Piscinibacter gummiphilus: one gene and its partner. The protein of the gene in region 2 interacts with the protein of the main gene of each other region in a pairwise test. Links are inferred from orthologs where the notes say so. Each region holds a gene or a part of one and is shown on either strand. Other genes may lie near its edges. The genes, in order: uvrA and uvrB.

What was found.
Region 1: the proteins of uvrB (region 2) and uvrA interact in binary tests that used the Escherichia coli proteins (3 or more experiments, as listed by UniProt). The link is inferred for Piscinibacter gummiphilus from one-to-one orthologs.

Annotation. Positions count from the first base shown.
Region 1 is NZ_CP015118.1:315,254-322,173, forward strand. Bases 878-4,345 are described here. They hold uvrA (excinuclease ABC subunit UvrA), read right to left. Parts: upstream 4,000-4,345; coding sequence 1,078-3,999; downstream 878-1,077. Other genes in these bases: A4W93_RS01375 (hypothetical protein), read left to right, coding at 878-1,073; A4W93_RS01385 (hypothetical protein), read right to left, coding at 4,072-4,345. Outside these bases: A4W93_RS01370 (invasion associated locus B family protein), read left to right, coding at 1-44; A4W93_RS29415 (hypothetical protein), read left to right, coding at 124-270; more of A4W93_RS01375, read left to right, coding at 363-877; more of A4W93_RS01385, read right to left, coding at 4,346-5,085; A4W93_RS01390 (sigma-70 family RNA polymerase sigma factor), read right to left, coding at 5,085-5,711; A4W93_RS01395 (vWA domain-containing protein), read left to right, coding at 5,855-6,920. UniProt on the Escherichia coli protein: The UvrABC repair system catalyzes the recognition and processing of DNA lesions. UvrA is an ATPase and a DNA-binding protein. A damage recognition complex composed of 2 UvrA and 2 UvrB subunits scans DNA for abnormalities.
Region 2 is NZ_CP015118.1:2,065,424-2,071,802, forward strand. What follows is about bases 2,228-5,154. They hold uvrB (excinuclease ABC subunit UvrB), read left to right. Parts: upstream 2,228-2,573; coding sequence 2,574-4,736; downstream 4,737-5,154. Other genes in these bases: A4W93_RS09375 (amino acid aminotransferase), read right to left, coding at 2,228-2,472; A4W93_RS09385 (low molecular weight protein-tyrosine-phosphatase), read left to right, coding at 4,733-5,154. Also shown: A4W93_RS09370 (polyhydroxyalkanoate depolymerase), read right to left, coding at 1-1,073; more of A4W93_RS09375, read right to left, coding at 1,273-2,227; more of A4W93_RS09385, read left to right, coding at 5,155-5,221; Fe-S cluster assembly transcriptional regulator IscR, read left to right, coding at 5,403-5,936; A4W93_RS09395 (IscS subfamily cysteine desulfurase), read left to right, coding at 5,964-6,379. UniProt on the Escherichia coli protein: The UvrABC repair system catalyzes the recognition and processing of DNA lesions. A damage recognition complex composed of 2 UvrA and 2 UvrB subunits scans DNA for abnormalities.

The DNA of each region.
Region 1 (6,920 bases), 1.8 Mb from region 2 along the record:
AGACGGCGTGCACGAACCAGGCGAAGGCCAAGTACAAGCAGTAAGCACCCCCCGCGGGGCCTCCTCCTGGAGGCCCCGTTCCACATCGAACCCCTCTCTTCCCATTCGCATCGGGAGTCGACCTTGAGCCTCCTCGTTTCCTTCCTCGTGGTCACCGCCGTGCTGGCCCTCGTGATCGGCCTCGGCTTCTGCCTCGTCCACCCGCACGTCTGCGCGCTGATGCAGGGCGACTGGTGCTCGGAGCCCGAGAACGACCCCACCCGGTCGTGACCCGGCCCCCCGCCGGGGCGAGGTGACGGCGCTTCCGGTTTGGCAGACAATCAACCGGCAGTTCCCCCCGTCAACTTCCCCGCCGGTGATCCATGAGCGATCGATTCCGACTGGTCTTTGCCGGTGACGTGCTCGAAGGTCACCGCGTCGAAGACGTCCAGCGCAAGATGGCCGAACTGCTGCACCTGAGCCAGGCGCGGCAGGACTCGATGTTCTCGGGCAAGCGCACCGTGCTCAAGAAGGGCATGGTGTTCGACGATGCCACGCGCTACGTGGCGAAATTCGAGCGCATCGGCGCGAAGGTGCTTGTCGAGCCCGACGAGTCCGAGACGCGCGCCGACCTCGCGGAATCCCGCCGCGACGACAGCGTGCCCGCTTCCGAACCCGCGCCGCGCGCGGCCGCCGCGAAGGCCTCCGCGTCCGCATCCGCCAAGGTGCCTCCGCGCCGCACGGTGGTGATCGCCGGCGCCGCCGCCGTCGTGCTCGCGGTGCTGGCCGGCGCCGGCTGGTACGTCTGGGGCGGCGGTTCGCCCGTCGCGCCGCAGGTCACCGACGAGCGCCTGGGTGTCTACGGCCTCACGGCCGACGCCCGCACCGTCTTCCGCTCCGACTACTGGCCCGCCGGTGGCAACAAGGCCTTCGCGGCGTCCACGGGTGGTGCCTTCGGCTACGTGGCCGGTGCGGCGTCCGACCAGGAGGCCGCGCAACGTGCGCTCGCGGATTGCGAGGGGCGCCGCAAGCCCGAGATGTCGGCCTGCCGGCTCGTCAACCTGACGGGCAACTGGGCACCCGTGGGCCCCTGACGGTTCAGCGGGAGAGCAGCGGCGCGAGGTAACGTCCCGTCACGCTGTCGGGCGCCGCGGCGACCTGCTCGGGGGTTCCCTGGGCCACCACCCGGCCGCCGCCGGCCCCACCTTCCGGGCCCATGTCGATGATCCAGTCGGCCGTCTTGATCACGTCGAGGTTGTGCTCGATCACCACCAGCGTGTTGCCGGCGTCGCGCAGCTGGTGCAGCACCTTCAGCAGCAGGTCGATGTCGGCGAAGTGCAGGCCGGTGGTGGGTTCGTCGAGGATGTAGAGCGTGCGGCCGGTGTCGCGCTTGCTCAGTTCGAGCGCGAGCTTCACGCGTTGCGCCTCGCCGCCCGACAGCGTGGTGGCGCTCTGGCCCAGGCGGATGTAGCCGAGGCCCACGTCCAGCAGCGTCTGCAGCTTGCGCGCGAGGTTCGGCACGGCGCTGAAGTACGCGTGGGCGTCCTCCACCGTCATGTCGAGCACCTCGGTGATGTTCTTGCCCTTGTACTGCACCTCGAGCGTCTCGCGGTTGTACCGCCGGCCGTGGCAGACGTCGCACGGCACGTACACGTCGGGCAGGAAGTGCATCTCGACCTTCAGCACCCCGTCGCCCTGGCACGCCTCGCAGCGGCCGCCGGCCACGTTGAAGCTGAAGCGGCCCGGACCGTAGCCGCGCTCGCGTGCGGTGGGCACCTCGGCGAACAGCTCGCGGATGGGCGTGAAGAGGCCGGTGTACGTGGCCGGGTTGCTGCGTGGCGTGCGGCCGATGGGGCTCTGGTCGACGTTGATGACCTTGTCGAACGCGTCGAGCCCCTCGATGCCGTCGTGGGCCTCGGGTTCGGTGTGGCTGTTGTAGAGGTGGCGGGCCACCGCGGCGTACAGCGTGTCGTTGACGAGCGTGCTCTTGCCCGAGCCGGACACACCGGTCACGCACGTCATCACGCCCACCGGCACGTCCACGGTCACGCCCTTGAGGTTGTTGCCACGGGCGTTGAGGATGCGCAGGCCGGCGATGGGCTCGCGGCGCTGTTCGGGCACCGCGATGCGCAGCACCTGCGCGAGGTACTTGCCGGTGAGGGACTCGGCGTTCGCGGCCACCTCCGCCGCCGTGCCCTGGGCGATCACCTGCCCCCCGTGCACGCCGGCGCCGGGGCCCATGTCGATCACGTGGTCGGCGGCGCGGATGGCGTCCTCGTCGTGTTCGACCACCAGCACGCTGTTGCCGAGGTCGCGCAGGTGGCGCAGCGTGCCGATCAAGCGGTCGTTGTCGCGCTGGTGCAGGCCGATGCTCGGTTCGTCGAGCACGTACATCACGCCGGTGAGGCCCGAGCCGATCTGCGAGGCGAGCCGGATGCGCTGCGCCTCGCCGCCGCTCAGCGTGTCGGCGCTGCGGTCGAGGCTCAGGTAGTTCAGGCCCACGTCGTTCAGGAACTTCAGCCGCGAGCGGATCTCCTTGATCACCTTGTCGGCGATCTCGGCCTTCGCGCCTTTCAGTTCGAGGCGGCCGAAGTCGTCGAGGCACTGGCGCAGCGTCTTGTGCTCCACCGTGTAGATGGGTTCGCCCTTGGAGCCGTCGGCCCCGGACAGGAACACGTGCCGCGCCTCGCTGCGCAGCCGCGCGCCGTGGCACTCGGGGCACGGGCGCGGGGCCTGGTAGCGCGACAGGTCCTCGCGCACGGCGGCCGAGTCGGTCTCCTTGTAGCGCCGCTCGAGGTTCGGGATGATGCCCTCGAACGCATGCGTGCGCCGCACGCTGCGCATCTTGCCGTTGGCGCCCTCGGCCTCGTAGACGAACGCGATCTCCTCCTCGCCCGAGCCGTACAGCAGCGCCTTCTGCGCCTTCTTCGGCAGCTTCTCGTACGGCGTGTCGATGTCGAACTTGTAGTGCCTGGCCACGCTCTCGAGCAGCGAGAACGTGTAGCCGTTGCGCCGGTCCCAGCCCTTGACCGCACCGCTCGCGAGGCTCAGCGACGGGAAGGCGACCACGCGCTCGGGGTCGAACGCGGTCACGTGGCCGAGGCCGTCGCAGCTGGGGCACGCGCCCACCGGCGAGTTGAACGAGAACAGGCGCGGCTCGAGTTCGCTCAGGCTGTAGCTGCAGACGGGGCAGGCGAACTTGCTGGAGAACAGGTGCTCGGCACCGGTGTCCATCTCGAGCGCCATCGCGCGGCCGTCGGCGATGCGCATCGCGGCCTCGAAGCTTTCGGCGAGGCGCTGCTGCAGGCCCGGCTGCACCTTCACGCGGTCGATCACCACGTCGATGTCGTGTTTCTCGCTCTTCTTGAGCTTGGGCACGTCGGTGGCCTCGTACGTGTCGCCGTCCACGCGGAAGCGCACGTAGCCCTGGGTCTGCATGTCGGCGAAGAGGTCGCCGAACTCGCCCTTGCGGTCGCGCACCACCGGGGCCAGCACCATGAGCTTCGTGCCGGCGGGCAGCGCGAGCACCGCGTCCACCATCTGGCTGGTGCTCTGCGCCTGCAGCGGTTCGTCGTGCAGCGGGCAGTACGGCGTGCCGGCGCGGGCGTACAGCAGGCGCAGGTAGTCGTGGATCTCGGTGACCGTGCCCACGGTGGAGCGCGGGTTGTGCGACGTGGCCTTCTGCTCGATGCTGATCGCGGGGCTCAGGCCCTCGATCACGTCGACGTCGGGCTTGTCCATCAGCTGCAGGAACTGGCGCGCGTACGTGCTCAGGCTCTCGACGTAGCGGCGCTGGCCCTCGGCGTACAGCGTGTCGAACGCGAGGCTCGACTTGCCCGAACCGCTCAGGCCGGTGATGACCACGAGGCGGTTGCGCGGGATGTCGAGGTCGATGTCCTTGAGGTTGTGGGTGCGTGCGCCACGCACGCGGATCGTGGGGGCCTCGATGGAGGCTTCCGCGGTCAGGGCCGCCTCGATCCGGGCGGCGGGGTCGTCGGTCAGGGCAGGGCGGGGCGGCATGAGGGTCACGCGGAAGGGAAACGGAAGATGATAGCGAGGCCCCCTGCCAACGCGCGTCAGCAGGGGCACCGTTCAGGGGAGCGTCTCGAGGGCTTCCAGCAACCGGCGTGCCGCGGGCGCCCCCACCGGGGCCTGCCACGTGCCGCCGGGCGAGAACCAGAACACCGCCTGGTCGGTCACCACCCAGCGGTGCGCGGGCTGGCCGTCGAGCAGCAGCTGCAATTCGGCGGCGCCGGTGCGGGGGCCGGAGGCGGCGGTCCAGCCTGAACCGGCGGAGGCGTCGAGCAGGGCGAGCCAGTCCGACACCGGTGTGCCCGCCGGCTGGGCCATGCCGCTCTGGCGCTGCCAGGTCCAGCGGTCCGGCGTGGCGGCGAGGGCGGCGCGCACGTCGGCCAGGCGCGCCGGGGTGGGCGCGAAGGCCGCACCGGCGGACGCCTCCGCCTGGCGGCGCAGCGCGCCGCTCGGGGCCATCGACTTGCGCTGGCTGTCGGCCCGGGCGGATTCGGCGGCCGCTGCGCGGCGTTCCGCCGGGGCCTCGGCGGCGGGTGGGGGCGGGGCGGCTGCCACTGCCGGCGCGGGTGCGGGCGGCGGTGCGGGGAGGGGGACCGCCGTCGTCTCCAGCATGGGCGGTTCCGACCGTGCCGCGGTGTCGGCGGCCGGGGCGGGTTTCATCACGGGCGGCGCCACCTCGCGGGCCTTGGGCGCGGGCGGCCGGGCCGGCGCGGGCTTCGCAGGAGGCGGCTCCGCGACCGGCGCAGGGGCCGGGGCGGCCGGCACCACGGGCGCCTCGGCGGCGGGTGCCCGTGCCGCGGGCGGGGTCGAGGCGGGCATCGGCGGCAGCGGCTCGTCGTGCCACAGCAGCCCCGCCACGGTGACCATCGCCACGCTCGCGAACCCGGCGGCCACCTGCGGCCGCACGATCCAGGCCGACAGCCGCGACCACCACGGCACGGCGGCCGGTGCCGGCCCCGGCGACCGCGATGCGCGCAGGATCGTCTCGCGCAGCGCCGGCGGCACGGGGGTGTCGGGCGCGTGGTCGAGCGCCTTCTTGAGCCAGCCGTCGCGGGGTTCGTCGGTGCTGTGCATCACGGCTCCGAGGTCTGCAGCGGCGCGAGGTGCGCGCCCATGCACGTGCGCAGCTTGGCCATCGCGTAGCGCAGCCGGGTCTTCGCGGTCTCGAATCCCACCTCCAGCGCGCGGGCGACGTCCGCCAGCGGCAGCTCGTCGTCGTGGTGCAGCAGGAACGCGCTGCGCTGCGCGAGGGGCAGCTGTTCGAGGCAGTGCAGCAGGCGTTCACCGGCCTTGCGCCAGAAGGCGATGTCCTCCGTGTGGGGCGCGGGCCAGCGGGCCCAGGCCGAGCCGGCCTCGGCGTCGGGCTCCCACGGTGCATCGCCGTCGTCGACGGGCGTGACCTCGCGGCCGCTGCGCCGCCACACGTCGATCACGCGGTGGTGGGCGAGCGTGAAGAGCCACGTGCGGAAGCTCGCGCCCTGCGGCATCCAGCCCTTGCGGGCGTTCACCACCCGCATCCACGTGTCCTGGAACACCTCGTCTGCCTGCGCGGCCAGCGCCGGGCCGAGCAGCCGCCGCACGAAGCGGTACAGCCCGGCTTCGTGGCGCGTGTACAGGCGCTCGAAGGCGGTGTCGTCGCCGTTGGCGTAGGCGGCCATCAGCAGGTCATCCGGTTCGTCGTCGGGGCGGGCGGTGGGCATCGGTCGAGAGTCTGCCTCATGACGGGGTGATACGTCCGGCGGTGGCGAACGGGGTGATCGGCGGGTGCGAAAAAAAGTTCACCCCGTCCGGCGGCGTGGTGCGTGTCAGTGGAGGCATTCCATCGCGTCCACTGGAGAAGACCATGACCCCGTTCGCCCATTTCGTCCGCCGGCTGCGTGTGCCGGCCGCCCTGTCCGCCCTTGCGCTCGCCCTCGGCGCCCAGGCGCTGTCGCCCCAGCCCTGGCCTCCGTCCTGGAACGACACGCCCGCGGATGGCACCGACTTCTCGCCGGTGCGGTTCACCGCGCCGCAGGCGGCCGACTGCCATCGCCTGCCCGCGGTGCGCGAGGTGCCGGGACCCCAGGCCGAATCGCAGGGGCGGCTGCGGCGTGAGGCCCCGATGCTCGAGCCCGCCGGCGCGTCCCGCGCGCGGGAGTCGGCCGCCGCGGCCGACGAGGCCCGGGCCGTGAGCAAGTCCGCCGCGGCGGCACCGGCCTTCGCACCGCCGCCTTCCCCCGCGCCCAAGCCCCGTCCGCAACAGGAGCCCGCGGTCACCGTCACCGCCGGCGTGGTGGACGACAACGCCGACTTCGGCGAGTACCTCGCGTACCGGCAGCGGCGTGCCCAGGGCGTCACCGTGCGCGACCGCGACGTCAGCGAGCGGTATCCGCTGGAGGTGGTGGACGCCGACGGCCGCCCGGTGCACGACGCCGAGGTCGCGGTGCAACGCCCCGGCGTCGCCGAGCCCGTGGCCTGGGCCCGCACGGACACCGCGGGCCGCGTGTGGCTGCACCCGCGCGCGTTCCTGCCGGGCGACGGCAACGCCGACCGCGTGCTGGGCATCGCCGTGCGCAAGCAGGGCGCGATGGGCCGCGCGACGCTGACCCGCGGCCAGGCCCATGCGGTGCAGGTGCGCCTCGACCGCGCGGCGCCCGTGGCCCGGCCGCGCCTCGACCTCGTCTTCCTCGTCGACGCGACCGGCTCGATGGGCGACGAGATCGCGAAGCTGAAGTCCTCGATGCTCGCGATGTCGCAACAGATCGGCAAGCTGCCCGGCCAGCCCGACATCTGCTACGGCCTCGTCGCCTACCGCGACAAGGGCGACGCCTTCCTCACACGCACGGCCGACTTCACCGACAACCTCGGCGCCTTCCAGTCGGCCCTCGGCCGCGTGCAGGCCGGGGGTGGCGGCGACACGCCCGAGGCGC
Region 2 (6,379 bases):
CCCGAGATGTCGTCGAGTTCGCCTTCGATGGTCAGCAGCGCGGTGGTCTTGATGTCCTGCGGACGCACGAGCTGGCCGTTGACCTCCCACGTGCCGTTCACGAGCGAGTAGTCCTGGAACACCGTGTGGATGGTGTCGAGGTAGTACTCGGCCGGCATGTCGAGCACGGCGTTGTATTCGTCGTAGAACGAGCGGTGGAACTCGGCGCTTTCGTCCTCGCCGCGCATCAGGTCCATGAAGTAGTCGTAGTGGCTCTTCAGGTGGCGGTCCGGGTTCATCGCGATGAAGCCGGTGTGCTGCAGGAAGCCGGGGTACACGCGGCGGCCGCCGCCCGGGTAGTTCATCGGAACGCGGTAGATCACGTTGTTCTCGAACCACTCGTAGCTCTTGTTCATCGCCAGGTTGTTCACCGCGGTGGGCGACTTGCGGGCGTCGATGGGGCCACCCATCATCGTCATCGTGCGGGGCGTGAACTCGCCGTTGGAGGCCAGCAGCGAGATGGCCGCGAGCACGGGCACCGTGGGCTGGCACACCGACATCACGTTGACCTCGGGGCCAACGTGGCGGATGAAGTCCTGGACGTACGCGACGTAGTCGTCGAGGTGGAACGGGCCTTCCTCGGGCGGCACCATGCGGGCATCGGTCCAGTCGGTGATGAACACCTTGTGGTCGACCAGCAGCTGGCGCACGGTTTCACGCAGCAGCGTGGAATGGTGGCCCGACAGCGGCGCCACCACCAGCACCGTGGGCTGGTCCTTCATGCGGGTCAGCAGGTCGGAGTCGTCGGTGAAGCGCTTGAAGCGCAGCAGGCGGCAGAAGGGCTTCTCGAGCGCGACCTGTTCCTGCACGGCGACGTCGATGCCGCCCACCTTCACGGTGGTGATGCCGAACTCGGGCTTCTCGTATTCCTTCGCCAGCCGGTGCATCAGGTCGAGGCCGGCCGAGACGCGCGTGGCGAGCGGGGTGTGGGCGAACGGCGAGAGCGGGTGGCTGTACAGCTTGGACGACGCGGACGCGAATTCGGAGAACGGGCTCAGCATGGCCCGTTGAGATTCATAGAGCTGATACAGCATGGCGGATCCTTTGTGGCTTCTGGCCCAGGGGCACATCGCTGGCTTTGTGCGATGCACCATTCTAGGCACATGCCCTGAATCGTGCTGCAACCCGTGTTTTGGCGCTACCGGGAATAGCGGCGGTTTCGTCCGACAAATGCCCAAAATGCACGGGGGGCATGTCACGCCCGTGACACGCCCCCCGGCGAATCAGGTCGGATCAGCTGACCTTGGCGATCGCGGCGACCACCGCGTCGATGTTCTTGCTGTTCAGCGCGGCGACGCAGATGCGGCCCGAATCGACGCCGTAGACGCCGAATTCACCGCGAAGGCGCTGCATCTGCTCCACCGACAGGCCGGTGTAGCTGAACATGCCCTTCTGCAGGGTGATGAAGCTCATGTCCTGCTTCACGCCGGCGGCCTTGAGCTTGTCCTGCAGGGCGGTGCGCATCTGCTTGATGCGAACACGCATGCCGGCGAGCTCTTCTTCCCACATCGCGCGCAGGGCGGGGGTGGTCAGCACCGTGGCGACGATCTGGGCGCCGTGGGTGGGCGGGTTGGAGTAGTTCGTGCGGATCACGATCTTCAGCTGGCTCAGCACGCGGGTGGCGTCGTCCTTCGACGCGCACGCCACGCTCAGGCCGCCCACGCGCTCGCCGTAGAGCGAGAAGCTCTTCGAGAACGAGGTGGACACGAAGAAGTCGAGGCCGGCGGCGACGAACTTCTCGATCACGGCGCCGTCTTCCTTGATGCCTTCGCCGAAGCCCTGGTAGGCCATGTCGAGGAAGGCCACGAGGTTGCGCGACTTCACGGCGGCGACCACCTGGTCCCACTGGGCCGGGGTGATGTCGTAGCCGGTCGGGTTGTGGCAGCAGGCGTGCAGCACGACCACGGTGCCGGCGGGGGCGCCGTTCAGGGCGGCGATCATGCCGTCGAAGTTCACGCCGCGCTTGGCCGCGTCGTAGTACGGGTACGTGTCGACCTTGAAGCCGGCGTTCTGGAACAGCGCGCGGTGGTTTTCCCAGCTCGGGTCGCTGATGAGGACGGTGGCGTTCGGGTTCAGGCGCTTCAGGAAGTCGGCGCCGATCTTCAGGCCGCCGGTGCCGCCCACGGCCTGCACCGTGGCCACGCGGCCTTCGGAGACGATGGCGCTGTCGGTGCCGAACACGAGGCCCTGCACGGCCTTGTCATAGGCGGCGATGCCGTCGATGGGCAGGTAGCCGCGCGGCTTGGCCGCGTCGACCAGTTGCTTTTCGGCTTCCTGGACGCACTTGAGGAGGGGCAGCTTGCCGTTGTCGTCGAAGTACACGCCCACGCCCAGGTTCACCTTGGCGGGGTTGGGGTCGGCGTTGAACTGCTCGTTGAGGCCCAGGATGGGGTCGCGCGGGGCCATTTCGACGGCAGTGAACAGCGAAGTCATTGAGACAGTCCTTGTCAGTAGGGCAAACTTTGGTTTTGGGCTACCCTGCGCGATTGGCCTGCGAGCCTGCATCGCGGGATAACCCGAGGATTTTATCTGCCATGGCCGGAATTTCCGAAACTTCATCCGAGATCGCCGAGGTGGCTTCGCCGGGGGCGGGTGAATTCGTCACGTTCCCCGATTCGCCGTTCCAGCTGTTCCAGCCCTATCCGCCGGCGGGCGACCAGCCCACGGCCATCGAGCAGCTCGTGGAGGGGGTCGAGGACGGCCTGTCGTTCCAGACCCTGCTGGGGGTGACCGGCTCGGGCAAGACGTACACGATGGCCAACGTGATCGCGCGGCTCGGCCGCCCGGCCATCGTGTTCGCGCCGAACAAGACGCTCGCGGCCCAGCTCTACAGCGAGTTCCGCGAGTTCTTCCCGCGCAACGCCGTCGAGTACTTCGTCAGCTACTACGACTACTACCAGCCCGAGGCCTACGTGCCCCAGCGCGACCTGTTCATCGAGAAGGACAGCGCGATCAACGAGCACATCGAGCAGATGCGCCTGTCGGCCACGAAGAGCCTGCTGGAGCGGCGCGACGTGGTGATCGTGGCCACCGTGTCGGCCATCTACGGCATCGGCAACCCGGCCGACTACCACCGCATGGTGATGACGCTGCGCACGGGCGACAAGATGGACCAGCGCGACGTGATCGCGCAGCTGATCCGCATGCAGTACCAGCGCAACGAGGCCGACTTCTCGCGCGGCACGTTCCGCGTGCGCGGCGACACCATCGACGTGTTCCCGGCCGAACACTCGGAGCTGGCGGTCCGCATCGAGCTGTTCGACGACGAGATCGAGACGCTGCAGCTGTTCGACCCGCTCACCGGCCGCATCCGCCAGAAGATCGTGCGCTTCACGGTGTACCCGTCGAGCCACTACGTCACCCCGCGCGACCGGGTGCTGGCCGCGGTGGAGACCATCAAGCTCGAGCTGCGCGAGCGGCTGGCCGAGCTGACCTCGGCGGGCAAGCTCGTCGAGGCCCAGCGCATCGAGCAGCGCACGCGCTTCGACCTCGAGATGCTGCAGGAGATCGGCCACTGCAAGGGCATCGAGAACTACACGCGGCACCTGTCGGGCTCGGCACCCGGGGAGCCGCCGTCCACGCTGGTGGATTACCTCCCGCGCGACTCCGTCATGTTCCTCGACGAGAGCCACGTGATGATGGGCCAGCTGGGTGGCATGTACAACGGCGACCGCGCCCGCAAGACCACCCTCGTCGAATACGGCTTCCGCCTGCCGTCGGCCCTCGACAACCGGCCGCTGCAGCTGCAGGAGTTCGAGAAGAAGATGCGCCAGGTGGTGTTCGTCTCGGCCACGCCGGCCGACTACGAGAAGGAACATGCCGGGGCGGTGGTGGAGCAGGTGGTCCGCCCCACCGGTCTCGTCGACCCGATGGTGGACGTGCGCCCGGCCACGCACCAGGTGGACGACGTGCTGCAGGAGATCCGCCTCCGCGTCGAGAAGAACGAGCGGGTGCTGATCACCACGCTCACGAAGCGCATGGCCGAGCAGCTCACCGACTACCTCACCGACAACGGCGTGAAGGTGCGGTACCTGCACAGCGACATCGACACGGTCGAGCGGGTCGAGATCCTGCGCGACCTGCGCCTGGGCACCTTTGACGTGCTGGTGGGCATCAACCTGCTGCGCGAGGGCCTGGACATCCCCGAGGTGTCGCTCGTGGCCATCCTCGATGCCGACAAGGAAGGTTTCCTGCGCTCCGAGCGTTCGCTGATCCAGACCATCGGCCGGGCGGCGCGCAACCTGAACGGCCGCGCCATCCTGTACGCCGACCGGATCACCGACTCCATGTCGCGCGCGCTCGGCGAGACCGAACGCCGCCGCAACAAGCAGATCGAGCACAACGCCAAGATGGGCATCACGCCCCGCTCGGTGGCCAAGCAGGTGCGCGACCTGATCGACGGCGTCTACTCCGAGAAGTCCGCGAAGGACGACCTGAAGGCGGCCCGCGAGGCGGCCGAGGTCGAGGTCATGTCCGAGAAGGACCTCGGCAAGCGCATCAAGCAGCTCGAGAAGCAGATGCTCGAGCACGCCCGCAACCTCGAGTTCGAAAAGGCCGCCCGGGTGCGCGACCAACTGGCCCACCTGCGCGAGCAGGTCTTCGGCGCCGCCGGGGCCGACCATCCCGACGGGGTGGTGGTCCCGTCGCCTCCACCGCCGCCCAAACCCGTGGCGGCACCGAAGCGGGGGCGCAAATGAGCAAGCCGTACCGTGTGCTGATGGTCTGCATGGGCAACATTTGCCGGTCGCCCACCGCCGAGGGGGTGCTGCGCCACAAGCTGAAGGCGGCCGGCCTGGACGGCCTGGTCGAGGTGGATTCGGCCGGCACCCACGCCGACTGGCACAAGGGCCACCCGCCCGACCCCCGGTCGGTCGCCCATGCCCGCAAGCGGGGCTACGACCTGACGGCGCTGCGCGCCCGCATGGTCACCTCGGCCGATTTCGAGCGCCACGACCTGATCCTGGTCATGGACGACGACAACTGGGCGGTGGTGCAGGAGCGCTGTTTGCCTGAGCACCGCGCCAAGCTCGGCCGACTGGGTGACCACGGCCGGGAGAAGGCGGCGGAGATCCCCGATCCGTACTACGGTCCCCCCGGTGGATTCGACCGCGTGCTGGACCTCGTGGAAGCGGCGTGCGACGGCCTCGTCGAACGCCTTACCACCGAAGTCCGCAAGCGGTGAGGGGAACTTCCCGAGAAGAAGCCGACCGAAAAAGTAGGCTTCATGTATACTTGAGTAACGCCGTCGGAATATTCCCGAGGGTTTACCCGCTGACCCAGGTCAGCAGGGTGCTCGACAAGCGTGAAGTCACCCATCGATCGCTTTCGTTGATTGTCTTGCCCCCGGGCATCAGGAGGATTCCATGCGACTGACCACCAAAGGCCGTTTTGCCGTTACCGCCATGATCGACCTCGCGCTGCGCGAGAACACGGGCCCCGTGGCGCTGGCCGCCATCAGCGCGCGCCAGCAGATTTCGCTGTCCTACCTGGAACAGCTGTTCGGCAAGCTGCGCCGCCATGAACTCGTCGAAAGCACCCGGGGTCCGGGCGGCGGGTACGCGCTGGGCCGCAAGTCGGAGGAGATCACCGTCGCCGACATCATCGTCGCGGTGGACGAACCCATCGACGCCACCGGCTGCAGCGGCAAGGAAAACTGCATGGGCGAGGACACCGGCAAGTGCATGACGCACGACCTGTGGGCCAGCCTCAATTCCAAGATGATCGAGTACCTCGACTCCATCTCGCTGCGCAAGCTGGTCGACGAGCAACTGGCCAAGGGCGTGTCCATTGAGGAGCACCCGGTCAAGCGCGCCATCTCGACGCAGCCCGTCGTCAAGCCCATCAAGATCACGGCCCCCAACTCCGTCTTCGCCCTGGGCACCGCTTTCTCGAAGTAAGTAAGTCGTTTTTCTCCTGCTACTGCCATGGACATGACCCCGCATTTCCCGATCTACATGGACTACGGTGCCACGAGCCCCGTGGACCAGCGCGTCGTCGACGCGATGATTCCCTGGTTGCGCGAGCACTTCGGCAACCCGGCATCGCGCAGCCACGCGTGGGGTTGGGAGGCGGAGGCCATCGTCGAGAAGTCGCGCGAACAGGTCGCGACCCTCATCGGTGCAGACCCCCGCGAGATCGTGTGGACGTCGGGGGCCACCGAATCCATCAACCTGGCGATCAAGGGCGCCGCGCAGTTCTACAAGTCGCGCGGCAAGCACCTGATCACGCTGAAGACCGAACACAAGGCCACGCTCGACACCATGCGTGAACTCGAGCGCCAGGGCTTCGAGGTCACGTACCTCGACGTCCAGGAAGACGGCCTGGTCGACTTCGAGGTGTT